Regions from separate parts of the Rahnella sp. P4_A8 genome, predicted to be linked through region 3. Evidence: predicted binding sites of a transcription regulator. Region 3 holds the regulator's gene; each other region holds the start of a gene.
The links. Region 3 encodes PhoB, which activates phosphate uptake and scavenging genes when phosphate is short. Its sites were predicted from a motif close to CTGTCATAAAACTGNCNNAT; they were not measured.

Region 1: AC1DUO_RS13905 (phosphoethanolamine transferase) is a predicted target of PhoB. The motif match lies at 2,189-2,208, and genes of this name have one in related genera.
Region 2: glpT (glycerol-3-phosphate transporter) is a predicted target of PhoB. The motif match lies at 2,603-2,622, and genes of this name have one in related genera.

Annotation. Positions count from the first base shown of each region.
Region 1 covers NZ_JBFUHK010000024.1:47,233-52,135, forward strand. Annotated here, with positions in the region: gene AC1DUO_RS13890 (DUF979 domain-containing protein) at 1-91, shown strand, start outside; gene AC1DUO_RS13895 (DUF2891 domain-containing protein) at 104-1,126, shown strand; gene lpxA (acyl-ACP--UDP-N-acetylglucosamine O-acyltransferase) at 1,170-1,958, opposite strand; gene AC1DUO_RS13905 (phosphoethanolamine transferase) at 2,320-3,954, shown strand; gene AC1DUO_RS13910 (LysR family transcriptional regulator) at 3,990-4,886, opposite strand.
Region 2 covers NZ_JBFUHK010000044.1:8,725-13,627, reverse strand. Annotated here, with positions in the region: gene AC1DUO_RS18185 (ABC transporter ATP-binding protein) at 1-1,070, shown strand, start outside; gene glpT (glycerol-3-phosphate transporter) at 1,120-2,472, opposite strand; gene AC1DUO_RS18175 (DcrB family lipoprotein) at 2,711-3,277, opposite strand; gene AC1DUO_RS18170 (7-cyano-7-deazaguanine/7-aminomethyl-7-deazaguanine transporter) at 3,403-4,074, opposite strand; gene tusA (sulfurtransferase TusA) at 4,313-4,573, shown strand; gene AC1DUO_RS18160 (zinc/cadmium/mercury/lead-transporting ATPase) at 4,592-4,903, opposite strand, start outside.
Region 3 covers NZ_JBFUHK010000031.1:16,156-21,058, forward strand. Annotated here, with positions in the region: gene sbcC (exonuclease subunit SbcC) at 1-1,333, opposite strand, end outside; gene sbcD (exonuclease subunit SbcD) at 1,330-2,568, opposite strand; gene phoB (phosphate response regulator transcription factor PhoB) at 2,796-3,485, shown strand; gene phoR (phosphate regulon sensor histidine kinase PhoR) at 3,508-4,827, shown strand; gene AC1DUO_RS15620 (helix-turn-helix domain-containing protein) at 4,861-4,903, opposite strand, start outside.

The sequences.
Region 1 (4,903 bases), on a different contig from region 3:
GAATGGCGTGATTAAAGCGCAGTGGAAAACCGGTGTATTGCTGTTGCTGGTGAATACCGCGTTTATGTATTTCTTTGTGTTCCGTTTCTGATAAGGAAAGACGATGACGACGCAACAAAGTACCGCCCTGACGCCAGAGATGGCGTCCCGTTTTGCCTCACTGGCGCTGAATCATTTAACCCGTGAATTCCCGAACAAACTCATGCATGCCATGAGCAGCGCGGCAGATGCGCAAACGCCACGCCAGTTACATCCGGTCTTTTACGGCAGCTATGACTGGCATTCCTGCGTGCACGGATACTGGTTATTGCTGCGCCTGCTGGATCGTTTTCCGCAATTACCGGAAGCTGAAAAAATCATTGCGGTGATCGGCCAGCATTTCACGCCAGAAAACGTCGCCGGTGAAATGGCCTATCTGCAACAACCGCAACATGCCGGATTTGAAAGACCGTATGGCTGGGCGTGGTTTCTGGCGCTGAGCCAGCAATTGCATGAGATGGCATTGCCGCAGGCTGCTGAATGGGCAAAAACGCTGGCGCCGATGAGCCGGTTCTTCGAAAAGAGTTTTAGTGAGTTTTTGCCCAAAGCCACCTATCCCCTGCGGGTCGGCAGCCATTTCAACACCGCGTTTGCACTGGCATTAACGCTTGATTATGCGCGCTGCGTTAAGCATCACAAACTGGCAGAACTGATCGAAGAAACGGCGCTGCGCTGGCATCTGGAAGATGTGCATTGTCAGGCGTGGGAACCGGGCGGTGATGAATTCCTGTCACCCTCCCTGATGGAGGCTGAACTGATGCGGCGCGTTCTGCCGGGCGAAGCATTTGTGACCTGGTTTGGCCGTTTCCTGCCGGATCTGGCTCACAGTCAGCCTGCCACGCTTTTCACCCCCGCCACGGTCACTGACCGCAGTGACGGTAAAATTGGCCATCTGGACGGACTGAATCTCAGCCGCGCCTGGTGTCAGCGTTCGCTGGCCTCTGCGCTGCCAGCGGGCGATCCGCGTGCGGCCTTGCTGCGCCAGACGGCAGAAGCCCATCTGCACAGCGCGCTGAACCATCTCGACAGCACCTACATGGGCGAACACTGGCTGGCGACCTTTGCCCTGTTGGCACTCGAAGCCTGACAGTCCTCTTCCTCTGTTCAGCCGCAGGGTTACCGTGAAATCGTTAGCGAATAATCCCGCGCGCTGAATCGAGGAAAAATGCATTGAAGTGGCACAGTAACGGATATTCCGCGCTGAGCTGCTCAATTTCCCCCTTCACCCGTTCCACCGATTCCGGCTGGTGATAAAGCAAATCGTACAGATAGCGGATGACATTTTGCTGCGCTTTTCCGGCCCGGCAAAATTCCGTTGCCTGCTCGTTTATCCCTTTCGGCACCGCGCGATTTCCCCCCGCGATCACAAAAGGCGGCACGTCCTGCACCACACAGGTATTAGCAAGGAGATGGACGCCCGTGCCAATAATACAAAACTGATGCACCGCGCTCAGGGCATCAATCCGGGCATCACTGCCTAATGAAACATGCCCCGCCAGAGCACTGTGTTCGCCGATAAACGTGGCATTTCCTATCTGACAGTCATGGCCGACATGCACGCCCCCTTCAAACACATTCAGGTGCCCGATCCGGGTCATACCACCGCCCTGCACGGTGCCGCGATGCAGTGTCACGTGGCGGCCAATGCGGTTTCCATTGCCGATTTCCAGCCCGGTGGGTTCTCCGGCGTATTTCAAATCCTGGCTGATCTCGCCAATGGATGAGCCCATGCCAATCTGGTTATCCGTGCCAATTTTGGTATTGCCGTTGATAACGACATGAGAAGAAATGTGTGTTCCTTCGCCGATTTGCACGCCGGCGGAAATAAAGCAGAAAGGCCCGATAACCACTCGCGGACCGATAATGACACCTGGCTCTATGATACTGCTGGCCGCAATTGTGGCCGAAGATGAAATCAACACGAACATCCTTCTGACAGCCAGCAGGCAGTCAGTAGTGAATTAAACCGGACAGGCATAATCAGGGAAAGATCAAAATGAGCGGAGGGAAACGCACTCAGAGAGGTTTAAACAAGGGGAGTGTTTCGTTGAACATCCGCATCGCTACACGGCACAGCATAAGGCTTCAGGATCGAAAAGGCGGTCTCTTATATTTTTTTTATTTTCTGAACCTTTTCGGAAACGCTGCATAATGAAAATTTTATGACAGGTAGATTAAGGCTTTCTTAAGCTTGGATGAATATTCTATTGGATATTCATTTCTATACGTTATGTTTCCTTCACATCAACGCTGCTACCACCACCCTGTTGGGAGTTTTCATTGCGCTCTATATTTCCGAAGATTAGCTACTTTACGCTGACTTTACTGCTGACCCTGTATTTTACCTTTATCGTTAATCTGCCGATTTTGCTGCATTTTTATCACATCTTACATGCACTGCCCGCGTACAACCTGGCTTTTGCCCTGAGCATTCCGGTTGCGCTGTTTGCCGCACTGAACTTTGTGTTCACCCCTTTCAGCTTTCGTCCATTGCTTAAGCCGTTCTTTATTATCGTGCTGCCGGTCAGTGCCCTCGCCAGTTTTGCGATGATGACCTTCCAGGTCGTATTTGATCGCGGCATGATCGAAAATATTCTCGAGACGCAATCGGCTGAAGCGTCGTCTTACCTGAATCTGAAAGTGATACTGTGGTTTGTCTTCACCGGCGTTTTGCCCGCTATTTTGCTTTTCCTGACACCGGTCAGCTATGAAAAAACGCCGTTACGCCGTCTCGGTGTCCGTCTGGTGTCGATGGTGATTTCATTGCTGGTGGTTGCCTCCATTGCCGGGATTTTTTACAAAGATTACGCCTCTGTGGGCCGTAACAACCGCACCCTGAATCTGGAAATTGTGCCGACAAACTACCTCTACAGCGCGTTCCAGTACATCAATCACCGTTACTTCACGCCGAAAATGCCGTTCCAGACTATTGGCAACGATGCAAAACTGGTGCAGCAACCGGGGCAGAAACCAAATCTGGTGTTCCTGGTGATTGGGGAAACCGCGCGGGCGCAAAATCAGTCATCTGAGGGTTACGCCAAACCGACTAATCAGTACACACAGGCTATTCCTGACGTGGTGTTCTTTAATAAAATGACGTCATGCGGCACGGCAACGGCGATTTCTGTGCCGTGCATGTTCTCGAATATGAAGCGCACCCGCTACGACGCCAACCGCGCCCGTAACAGTGAAGGCTTGCTGGATATCCTGCATAAAGCCGGTGTTTCGGTGTTCTGGAAAGACAATGATGAAGGCTGTAAAGGCGTATGCGACCGTGTGCCGAATATCACCATCGATACAAAAAAAGACGGTAAATACTGTGATGGCGATACCTGCTACGACATGGCGCTGATGCAGAATATCGATGACGACATCAAACCTGACGGCAAAAATACGCTGATTGGCTTACATCTGATCGGCAGCCACGGCCCGACCTACTACAAACGCTATCCGCAGGAATTCCGTAAGTTTATGCCTGACTGCCCGCGCAGCGATATTGAAAACTGTTCTCAGGAACAACTGGTGAATACCTACGATAATACCCTGCTTTACACGGATTACACGGTGTCGCAGGTGATTGAGAAGGCGAAGCAGTATCAGGATACGTACAACGTGGCCGTGATTTATCTTTCTGACCATGGCGAATCGCTGGGTGAAAATGGCCTGTATTTGCACGGCACGCCTTACAGCGTGGCACCGGCGCAACAGACACACGTGCCGATGCTGTTCTGGTTATCCAGCGGTTATGTGAAAGCGCAGGGAATTGATCTGCAATGCCTGAAATCGTATGCCGTGAACAAAGACGTTTCACAGGATAACCTGTTCCACACCGTGCTGAGCGCGATGGACGTGCAAACCTCGGAACGTGATCCGCAACTGGATATTCTGGCAGCCTGTCGTACATCACAAAGGTAATCACGCCCCTGTTGAAACGGTTTGCTGCCAGAACGTTATGGCAGCAAACCGCACTCCGTCAGAATGCTTTTTGCCAGCGTGCTGACCGTTTTATCAAACCGCTCAGATTCATTATCCATCACCATATACAAAGCCGTTTGCCGCACCGTTCTGGCTGATAATTCCAGTCGGCGGAGCAAACCGCTCTCCAGCGCTTTTTCCACACTTTCCAGCGGCAGCCAGCCGTACCCCACGCCCACCGCAATGGCTTCCATCGCGGCCCCGACGGTGGTGAATGTCCAGCTGGCAACAGGGCCGGATGACACATTTTCTGCACGCGGCGCGTGCCGGTCGGCCACGCTAATCAGCGGAAAACGCGCCAGATCCTGCGCAGTCAGCGGAACGGTGAGGCTCATCAGCGGATGATCGCTTTTGGCCACCGGCACAAAATCCACGTCGAGCAGGAAGCGCCCCTGTATCGCATTTTCCGGTGCCAGTGTGGTGATGTATAAATCCGCTGATCGTTCATTTAATTGCTTAAGGCTTTCGCCGCGCAGAATTTCTGTCAGATGAACACGGGTATCGGGAAACTGCTGCTGAAAATTTTTGAGTGCGCGAAACAGACGGTATTTGGGAAAGACACTGTCGACAACCAGGCTCAGTTCGGTGCGCGTCCCGTCTTTCAGCCCGGCGGCACGGTGCTCAAGTTGCAAAAAGGCGGAAATCAGCGGCGTGGCCTGCATCAGCAACGCCCGCCCCTGTTCCGTCAGCGTCGCTTTACGGCCATGAATCTCCAGCAACGGCAGACCGAGACGTTCCTGTAACCCACTCAGGGCATAACTGACGGAAGACTGACTGCGGTTCAGTACCTCTGCGGCCTGCGCGTAACTTCCTTGTTCAATCACCGTTTGTAATACCACCCACTGCTCAAGTGTGGTGCGTGGAAGTGCCATACTGTTCCTTCCTTCAG
Region 2 (4,903 bases), on a different contig from region 3:
GCTTAACACTCAAAAATATCAAAAAATACTATGACAAAACTGTCGTGATCCCCGATTTGTCTCTGGAGATCCACTCCGGTGAGTTTTTGGTACTGGTCGGTCCGTCAGGGTGCGGGAAATCAACGTTACTGCGCATGATTGCCGGGCTGGATGCGCTGAGCGACGGGACTATTCACATTGAAAAAACTGATGTGACGGATTTACCCGCCGGGAAGCGCGGTCTGTCGATGGTATTTCAGTCCTACGCGCTTTATCCGCACATGACCGTCAGACAGAATCTGGCATTTGGTCTGAAAAATATCCGCACGCCGCCGGAAGAAATTGCCCGACGCATAAGCGAAGCGGCCCTGATCCTGCGGCTGGACGACATGCTCGACCGGTTACCGCAAAATCTTTCCGGCGGACAGCGTCAGCGCGTCGCTATCGGGCGTTCCATTGTTCAGCAGCCGAAAGTTTTTTTGTTTGATGAACCGCTGTCGAACCTTGATGCCGCGCTGCGTGTGCAGATGCGTCAGGAAATCAGTCAGCTCCATGCCCGTCTGAAAAACACCATGATTTACGTGACCCACGATCAGGTCGAGGCCATGACACTGGCGGACCGGATCGTGGTGCTTAACAAAGGTCACATTGAGCAAATTGGCACGCCGGTTGAGCTGTATAATTGCCCGGCCAGCCTGTTCGTCGCCGGTTTTATCGGTACGCCGAAAATCAATGTGATCCCGGCACAAGTCGTCGGCCGCCAGCTGAGTATTGACGGCCAGCCGATGTACCCGCTGGAGGATAAATTCCCGGCGGCGCAGGATGGACAAATGGTGTCGCTGGCCATCCGCCCTGAGCTGTTGCGCCTGAATGAAGTGACGGATCATGCATTTGAAGTTTTGGTTGATTTCACTGAATTGCAGGGTGATTCCACGCTGGTATATGCGTGCGTTGGTGAGCACATCCTGAAAATGAAATCGTCGAAACAGCTCTCCTTTGCTAAAAACACACCGCTCAGGTTCGGGTTTAATGCTGCCAGTGTTTTACTGTTTGATGAAGCAGGCAGGCGCATCCTTCCCGACGCCGCGTAAAAACAAAAAAGGCACCTTCCGGTGCCTTTACGACGAAGATAAATCAAAGTCAGATGTTTTTAGCCAGCTGCGCTTTGTGTTTGTTTTCACTCAGCATGGTCAGTAACAGCAACAGAACAGCCAGCACACAACCGGCGATCATCACGATAAAGCCACCGTCCCAGCCAAAATAATCCACGGTATAACCGACAATGGCGCTGGCCGCGACCGAGCCGCCCAGATAACCAAACAGTCCGGTAAAGCCTGCGGCGGTACCGGCTGCTTTCTTCGGTGCCAGTTCCAGCGCATGTAACCCAATCAGCATCACCGGCCCGTAAATCAGGAAACCGATGGTGATCATACAGGCCATATCAATACCCGGATTGCCGACCGGATTCAGCCAGTAAACGACGGTAGCGATAGTCACCAGCACCATGAAGAACACGCCGGTGGCACCACGATTGCCTTTGAAAACTTTGTCCGACATCCAGCCACACAGCAGCGTGCCGGGAATGCCAGCGTATTCATAAAGGAAATACGCCCACGAGGATTTATCCAGCGCGAAATGCTTCACTTCTTTCAGATACGTTGGTGACCAGTCGAGAATGCCGTAACGCAGCAGATAGACAAAGACGTTAGCCAGTGCGATATACCACAGCAATTTGTTCGGCAAAATGTACTGCATGAAAATCTGTTTCGCCGTCAGTTCCTGCTCGGCGGACTCTTTCACATAGTCCGGCGGATAATCGTTTTTGTATTCTTCAATGGGCGGCAGACCACAGGATTGCGGTGTATCGCGCATGGTCATGAAGGCAAACACCGCCAGCAGAATTGCGCCGAAGGCAGGCATATACAGCGCTGCATGCCAGTCGTTAAACCACGCCATACCGAGCAGGAACAGCAGCGGAGGAATACCGCCGCCGACGTTATGCGCACAGTTCCACACCGACACCACGCCGCCGCGTTCTTTCTGCGACCACCAGTGCACCATCGTACGTCCGCACGGCGGCCAGCCCATGCCCTGGAACCAGCCGCACAGGAACAGCAACACAAACATGATGGCAATGCTTGAGGTTGCCCACGGCACGAAGCCCATAAACAACATCACGGCCGCCGCCAGAATCAAACCAGCGGGCAGAAATACGCGCGGATTCGAACGGTCAGACACCGAACCCATGATGAATTTTGAGATGCCATAAGCAATGGAAATCCCGGACAGTGCGAACCCTAAGTCTCCACGGGAGAAGCCCTGATCAATCAGATAAGGCATGGCCAGCGCAAAGTTTTTGCGCACCAGATAGTAGGCCGCATAACCGAAGAAAATCCCCATGAAGATTTGCCAGCGGAGACGGCGGTACAGCGGATCGACGTGAGCCTCATCAACAGGAGCTTTGTGGGGCGCGGGTTTAAAGATACTGAGCATAAATGCCTCCGATGGCATAAATCAGGGCGGACTCATCATGAGCCACGGACGAAATGGCGGAGCCAATGTGTTCCAAAACGAACATCATTTTAGCCATTCGCGCACAAACGAACTGTGATTTATGACGGAAATGTTACATTTTTATTACAGAGGGAGGCGATTTTGTGAGCGAGGGTGACAATAAGAAACAAAAAAAGCGGAGACTAAGCTCCGCCTGATATTTTCACACGGTCTGAAATTATTGAATTTTCAGTGTGCTGATAATGGCTTCCGCATCGGTCTGCGCCTGCTGCTGATTATCAGCAGGCAGAGTAATTTGCAGGGTCAGCAGATGGCTGTCGACCTTGCCCAAAACGATAGACGAATAGGCTTTCTGACCAGCAGAAGTGATCACGCTGTCGTACTGCTGCAATGTCTGGCCGTTGACCTGAATAGATTTATTGGTGACGACTTGCAGATTGGTATCGCGCGCTTTTTGCTGATCCTGTAAACGACCCGCCAGAACGTCCAGTGATTCCGGGGTGTTATCACCCAAAATGACAATCACCGCTTTCTGCCCGGTGCTGTCTGCATACACGTGCATATTATTTGCCTGTGTGCCCAGTTTACCGCTCTGGTCGCTCATTCCCTGCGGCAGGGAGAAGGTGACTTTGCCGTCCAGCAGGCTGACCGGCGTGGTGGCTGCCGTGGCTGCGGCCGCTGGTGCGCCTTTATCTGCGGCAGGTGCATCGGTCGACTTACCGTCACACGCAGCCAGACCGGCGATCAGTACTGCCATTCCCATCATTTTCGCGATATTACGCATCGGGCTTCCTTAAGTGGCCTGTTCACCAGGCTTACATGTTGACTTAACAGCCTTTATGGCAACCTATTCAGGCCACAAATGCAAGTCAGATTATGGCGCGATTTGTGTCTTCCCGGCGACCCGGTTTAGTGCGCACTGATAGCGGAATGCGGGTTGTTTCCTTGTGCTGATAAACGCTTAAGCAGCATATTCAGCAGCATGCCGTACATCGGCAGGAAGAACACCAGGCAGATCAGCACCTTGAAGGTGTAATCCACCATCGCGATTTCTACCCAGTGCTGTGCCATAAAGGCATCGCTGCTTTTGTAGAAAGCGATAAAGAAGAAGGACAGGGTATCGCTGATATTGCCGAGGAACATCGAGGCGACCGGTGCTATCCACCAGCGGCGGTTCTGGCGCAGGCGGTTAAACACATGAACGTCAAGAATTTGCCCCAGCACATACGCCATAAAACTGGCGGTGGCGATACGCGCGACCATGATATTCAGGCTGCTGAGCGCTTCCACGCCTTGCCATTGCGCTTCAAAGAATAACGCCGAGATGACATAGGAAATGGCCAGTGCAGGCACCATCACGGAAAGTATAATCCGTCGTGCCAGCGGCGCGCCAAATATACGGACGGTCAGATCGGTAGCCAGAAAAATAAACGGGAAAGTGAACGCGCCCCAGGTGGTATGGAAACCAAAAATGGAAACGGGTAACTGAACCAGATAGTTACTGGAGGTGATGATGGCGATGTGGAATAGCGAAAGCCATATCAGCGCGGAAAACCGCTGCTGAGCAGTAAAAGAGTACATATATGTGACCTTTTTTTATGAATAAATTGGGGTGAGGGAACCCAAGAAAATTTTTACTTTCGCACCCGTAATGGCGTGCGGCGCGCATAGTACCTGTTTGCGCACCGTTTGCGCAACAGGTCTACCGGTTAATTTTAGCGCAATGAGCCGTGTTTGTTGCGCCAGAAAACCAGCGGGTTAAACTATCCGCCTTTGCCAAACAACCGCCCATTCACGTATGTAGATGTTGAGACACGAAATGACCGACCCCTTTATCAATCCTGACCATCAGCTTGATGCGTTGGGTCTGCGTTGCCCGGAGCCAGTGATGATGGTTCGTAAAGCGGTACGCACCATGCAAGACGGCGAAACGTTATTGATCATCGCCGATGATCCGGCGACGACCCGCGATATTCCCGGTTTCTGCCGTTTTATGGAACATACGCTGCTGGCGTCGGATACCGAAAGCGTGCCGTACCGCTATTTGCTGTGCAAAGGGTTGGCAGAAAAACAGGGCTGATGGCTCAGCCCGTGTTGTTTATTTCGATTTATTGCGCAACAGCCTTAACGCATTGGCGGTCACCAGCGCCGTTGCGCCGGAATCCGCCAGCACCGCCAGCCACAATCCGGTCAATCCCATCAACGTGGTGACCAGGAAAATCGCTTTCAGCCCCAGCGCAATCGTGATGTTCTGACGGATATTCGCCCGTGTAGCACGCGAAAGGCTGATCATCTGCGCCAGCCCGCTCAGGCGGTTATGCGTCAGTGCCGCATCCGCCGTTTCCAGCGCGACGTCCGTTCCGCTTCCCATCGCAATACCGATAGTCGCGGCTTTCATGGCGGGCGCATC
Region 3 (4,903 bases):
TTTGACGTTTCTGTAACACTACCTGCGGGTACTGTTTTTCCAGTTCAGCCTGACGTTGTTGTGCGACGTTAAGGGCCTCAGTCAGCGCGGCCTGACGGGTGTGATGCTGGCGGCTTTCCTCATCCAGTTTCTGACGTTCCGCCGTGATTTGCTGCAGCGTCGCGCTATGTTCACCAGCCTGTTTCTGCGACTCGCTGACCGCCTGTTGTGTTTCCACCAGCGATTTGCGCCATTGCGCGATTTCGCTATCCAGTGGCAGGATTTTTTCTTCGATCAGCGTTTGCATCTGGCGCTGTTCTTCCGCCTGTTTCTGCCGCGCAGTGTGCGCCTGTTCCACCGCCAGACTCAGCGGCGTCATCTGTGCAATCTGCTGCTCCTGCTGCTGCGTCAGTTGTATCAGTAATTGCTGAAGGCGCTGCGCGTCATCCTGACAGCGCTGGCGATCATTGAGTAACGGACGCAGTTTTTCTGCCGGTTCGCTGCGCGCCAGTTGCTGTAACTGCGGCGCGGCGGCCAGATTTTCCTGCTCTGCGGCGGTCAGTTGTTGCTGAGACTGCTGCTGTTTTTGCTGCACCTGCTGCCACTGTTGCAGCCAGTTCAGATCCTGCTGGCGCTGCTGCGCCTGCTGACTGAGGCTGATTTCCTGCGCGTTCAGTTCAGCACGTTGTGATTCGAGCGTCTGGCGCTGTTCTTCGCTGAGCAGTTCGATTCCGGCCATACGCTGATGCAGACCGTCCAGCGCAATGCGCGCTTCTTTATGTTGCTCAAACACGCGTTGAGAAAGCAGACCGTAAATCTCGGTGCCGGTCAGTTCTTCCAGCAATTCGGCGCGGTCGTTGGCATCGGCATTCAGAAACGCGGCGAACTGCCCCTGTGAAAGCATCATGGATTTGGTGAAACGACCGAAATCCAGCCCGGTCAGTGTGGCGATGGCATCGAGTTTATCGCGCACTTTATCCGCCAGAATTTTGCCGTCGGCCAGTAACGCCAGCTCGACTTTCGGTGCCTGCAGATTGCCGTCAGGGGAATTTTTGGCGCGGCGCTGGCTCCAGAAAGCGCGGTAACCCACACCTTTGACTTCAAACTCCACCTCGGCCAGCGATTCTGCGGTGTGGCGGGTCATCAGTTCATTCTGGCTTGGTGTAATGTTCAGCCGTGGCGTCTGATGATAAAGCGCCAGACAAATGGCATCGAGCAGGGTGGTTTTCCCCGCACCGGTCGGACCGGTGATGGCGAATAATCCGTTGCTGGCAAACGGCTCGGCGGTGAAATCAATTTTCCATTCGCCTTCCAGCGAGTTCAGGTTTTTTAAACGCAGGCTGAGAATTTTCATTGTGCGCTATCCTCCGCGTTCTGACCGTTGGTAACCTGTTCAACCACCTGCGCAAACAACGTGCGCATCCGAGCCTGACGCGGCTCGTCAGGGGCCGGTTCCAGCGCCAGTCGTCGTTCAAACACGTCGCTGACGCTCAGTTCGCTGAGGGTTTCTTTTTCCTGCTGCTCAATACTGTTGATGCGCTGTTCTTTGCTGCGGCGTAACAGCACGACTTCTACCGGCAGATCTTCCGTCAGCGCCTGAATGCGTCGCTGGATGTCGCTGAGATAATCCTGGGTGGAGACTTCAATATCGAGCCACACCGGTTTGGCCGGATCACCGCCTTCGAACTGTGCCAGTTGTTGTTCAATCTCCACCAGCGAGCCTTTGATTATCTGCATCGGCTGGAAAACCGGGATTTCCAGTGTGTCGATGGCGTTGAGCGTCGCACCATCAAAATCAAGTAAGTACACACTTTTAGCTTTGCTCAGTTCGTCAAAACTCAGGGCAATCGGCGAGCCGCTGTAACGGATATGTTCGGTTTTGGCGACGCATTGTGCACGGTGAATATGACCCAGTGCCACATAATCGACCGGCGGAAAGGCCTGCGCCGGAAACGCATCGAGCGTACCTATATAGATGTCGCGCACGGAATCTGAGGTACTGACACCGACAGTCGTCAGATGGCCGGTCGCAATAATAGGCAGCGGCATGCCCAGTTCGTCACGTCTGGCCTGCGCAGCCTGCCAGAGCGCGTCATAATGCGCGGCGATGGCTTCCTGCAATGCCAGTTGCTTGTCGCTGCCGGACTGTCCCGCCTGGCTGGCGAGCAGATCACGCGGGCGTAAAAACGGGATAGCGCACAGTATCGCGCCGGGTTTCCCGTCACGCTGACTGAGCACTAAAATCTGTTCAGAAAGGTTTTCACCGACGGTGGCAATCACCCGCGTATTCAGGCAGGAAAGGAGCTCGCGCGATTCATTGAGCGTGGCGACAGAATCGTGGTTACCAGCCAGCACCACCAGCTGGCAGCCGGTTTGCTGTAATTCCACCACGAAGCGGTTATACAATTCGCGGGCATAACTGGGTGGGGATCCCGTGTCGAAAATATCGCCCGCGACAATCACGGCGTCGACCTGATGTTGTTGCACCTGACCAGTCAGCCAGCGCAAAAATGCCTGATGTTCGGCTGCACGGCTTTTAGTGAAAAAGTACTGGCCGAGGTGCCAGTCTGAGGTGTGGATCAGGCGCATGAGACTCCCGTATGAACCCTGGATGACGACAATGAGGTAAAGTATAAACGTCGGCAGGGGAAGCTGTCCCCGATAAATCAGACCAATTTCAGCAAGATGGCCGGAAATTATCTGTCATAGTTGACTGTAATGAACCATTCTTTTCATTCATAAATCTGTCACAAAACTGACGCATAATGGCGCCCGCAATCAAATAAAAGATCGCTAACCTATTGGCAGGACCTACGATGGCTAGACGTATATTGGTGGTTGAAGACGAAGCTCCAATCCGTGAAATGGTGTGTTTTGTACTGGAACAAAATGGCTATCAGGCCGTAGAAGCTGAGGATTTTGATTCAGCGATTGGGCAGCTTGTTGAACCTTACCCTGAACTGATCCTGCTTGACTGGATGTTACCTGGCGGTTCCGGTATTCAGTTTATTAAGCATCTTAAACGTGAGGCACTGACCCGCGAAATTCCGGTGATGATGCTGACCGCACGCGGTGAAGAAGAAGATCGGGTGCGCGGCCTTGAAGTGGGTGCCGATGATTACATCACTAAACCGTTTTCTCCGAAAGAACTGGTTGCCCGCATTAAAGCCGTGATGCGTCGCATCTCGCCAATGGCGGTGGAAGAAGTGATCGACATGCAGGGTTTAAGCCTGGATCCGTCGTCTCACCGGGTAATGGCCAACGAGCAGGCGCTCGATATGGGGCCGACCGAATTTAAGTTATTACACTTCTTTATGACCCATTCCGAACGTGTATACAGCCGCGAACAGTTGCTCAATAACGTCTGGGGCACTAACGTTTATGTGGAAGATCGCACGGTTGACGTGCATATTCGTCGTTTACGTAAGGCGCTGGAAACCAGTGGACATGACAGAATGATCCAGACTGTTCGTGGTACCGGATACCGTTTTTCAACGCGTTATTGAGCCCTCACAGCGGAGAATCTGTGTGCTAGAACGTTTGTCATGGAAACGACTGGCGGGTGAATTGTTTCTCTTTTGCCTGCCAGCGTTAATTCTCGGTATCTTCGTCGGCCATTTCGGCTGGCTCCTCCTGGTGTCGCTGATGGCGGCACTGGGCTGGAATTATTACAACCAGCTTAAACTCTCTCACTGGCTGTGGCTCGACCGCAGCATTACGCCACCGAATGGGCGCTGGAGCTGGGAGCCGCTGTTTTACGGGCTGAACCAGATGCAGATACGCAACCGGCGTCGCCGTCGGGAATTAGGTCAGCTCATCAAACGTTTTCGCAGCGGTGCCGAATCGCTGCCGGATGCCGTGGTGCTGACCACTGAAGATGGCAATATTTTCTGGTGTAACGGACTGGCGCAGGATTTGCTCGGTTTCCGCTGGCCGGAAGATAACGGGCAACATATCTTCAACCTGCTGCGTTATCCGGAATTCCGGCTGTGGATCCAGACCCGCGATTTCAGCCGGGCGCTGAATTTACAACTCAATAATGAGCATTATGTCGAGTTTCGCGTCATGCCTTATTCCGAAGGACAACTGCTGATGGTGGCACGCGACGTGACCCAGATGCGTCAGCTTGAAGGCGCACGGCGTAACTTCTTCGCTAACGTCAGTCATGAACTGAGAACCCCATTGACGGTATTGCAGGGGTATCTGGAAATGATGGAAGACGCCAAGCTGGAAGAGCCTTTCCGCACTAAAGCGCTGGATACCATGCAGGAACAGACGCGGCGCATGGACGGGCTGGTGAAGCAGCTGCTGACGCTGTCGAAAATCGAAGCCTCAGCGAATATTGATTTGCACGAGAAAGTCGATATTCCGGTGATGCTCGGCATGCTCGAACGTGAAGTGCAAACGTTAAGCAACGGCAGGCATGAAGTGGTGTTTCGCGTAAACGACAAGCTGAAGGTCTTTGGTAATGAAGATCAACTGCGCAGCGCGGTGTCGAACCTGGTGTATAACGCGGTTAACCACACGCCAGCGGGGACACGGATTGAAGTCAGCTGGCAACAAACGCCGCATGGCGCACAGTTCCAGATCAGCGACAACGGACCGGGCATTGCGCCGCAGCACCTGCCGCGCCTGACCGAACGTTTCTACCGCGTCGATAAAGCCCGTTCACGTCAGACCGGCGGCAGCGGACTGGGACTGGCAATCGTCAAACATGCGCTCAGCCATCACCACACGAAACTTGAAGTCATGAGTGAAGTCGGCGTCGGTACCCGGTTTATGTTTATGCTGGCGCCGAAGTTGATTGTTCCTCAGGAACAGGCCAGCCAAAGCGGCGTAAAGGGATAAAAATCAAGCCACAGCAACAAGCTGTGGCTTCTTTTAGCAGATGATCTGTAAACCTTTTTCTTCAATTAGCATCAGT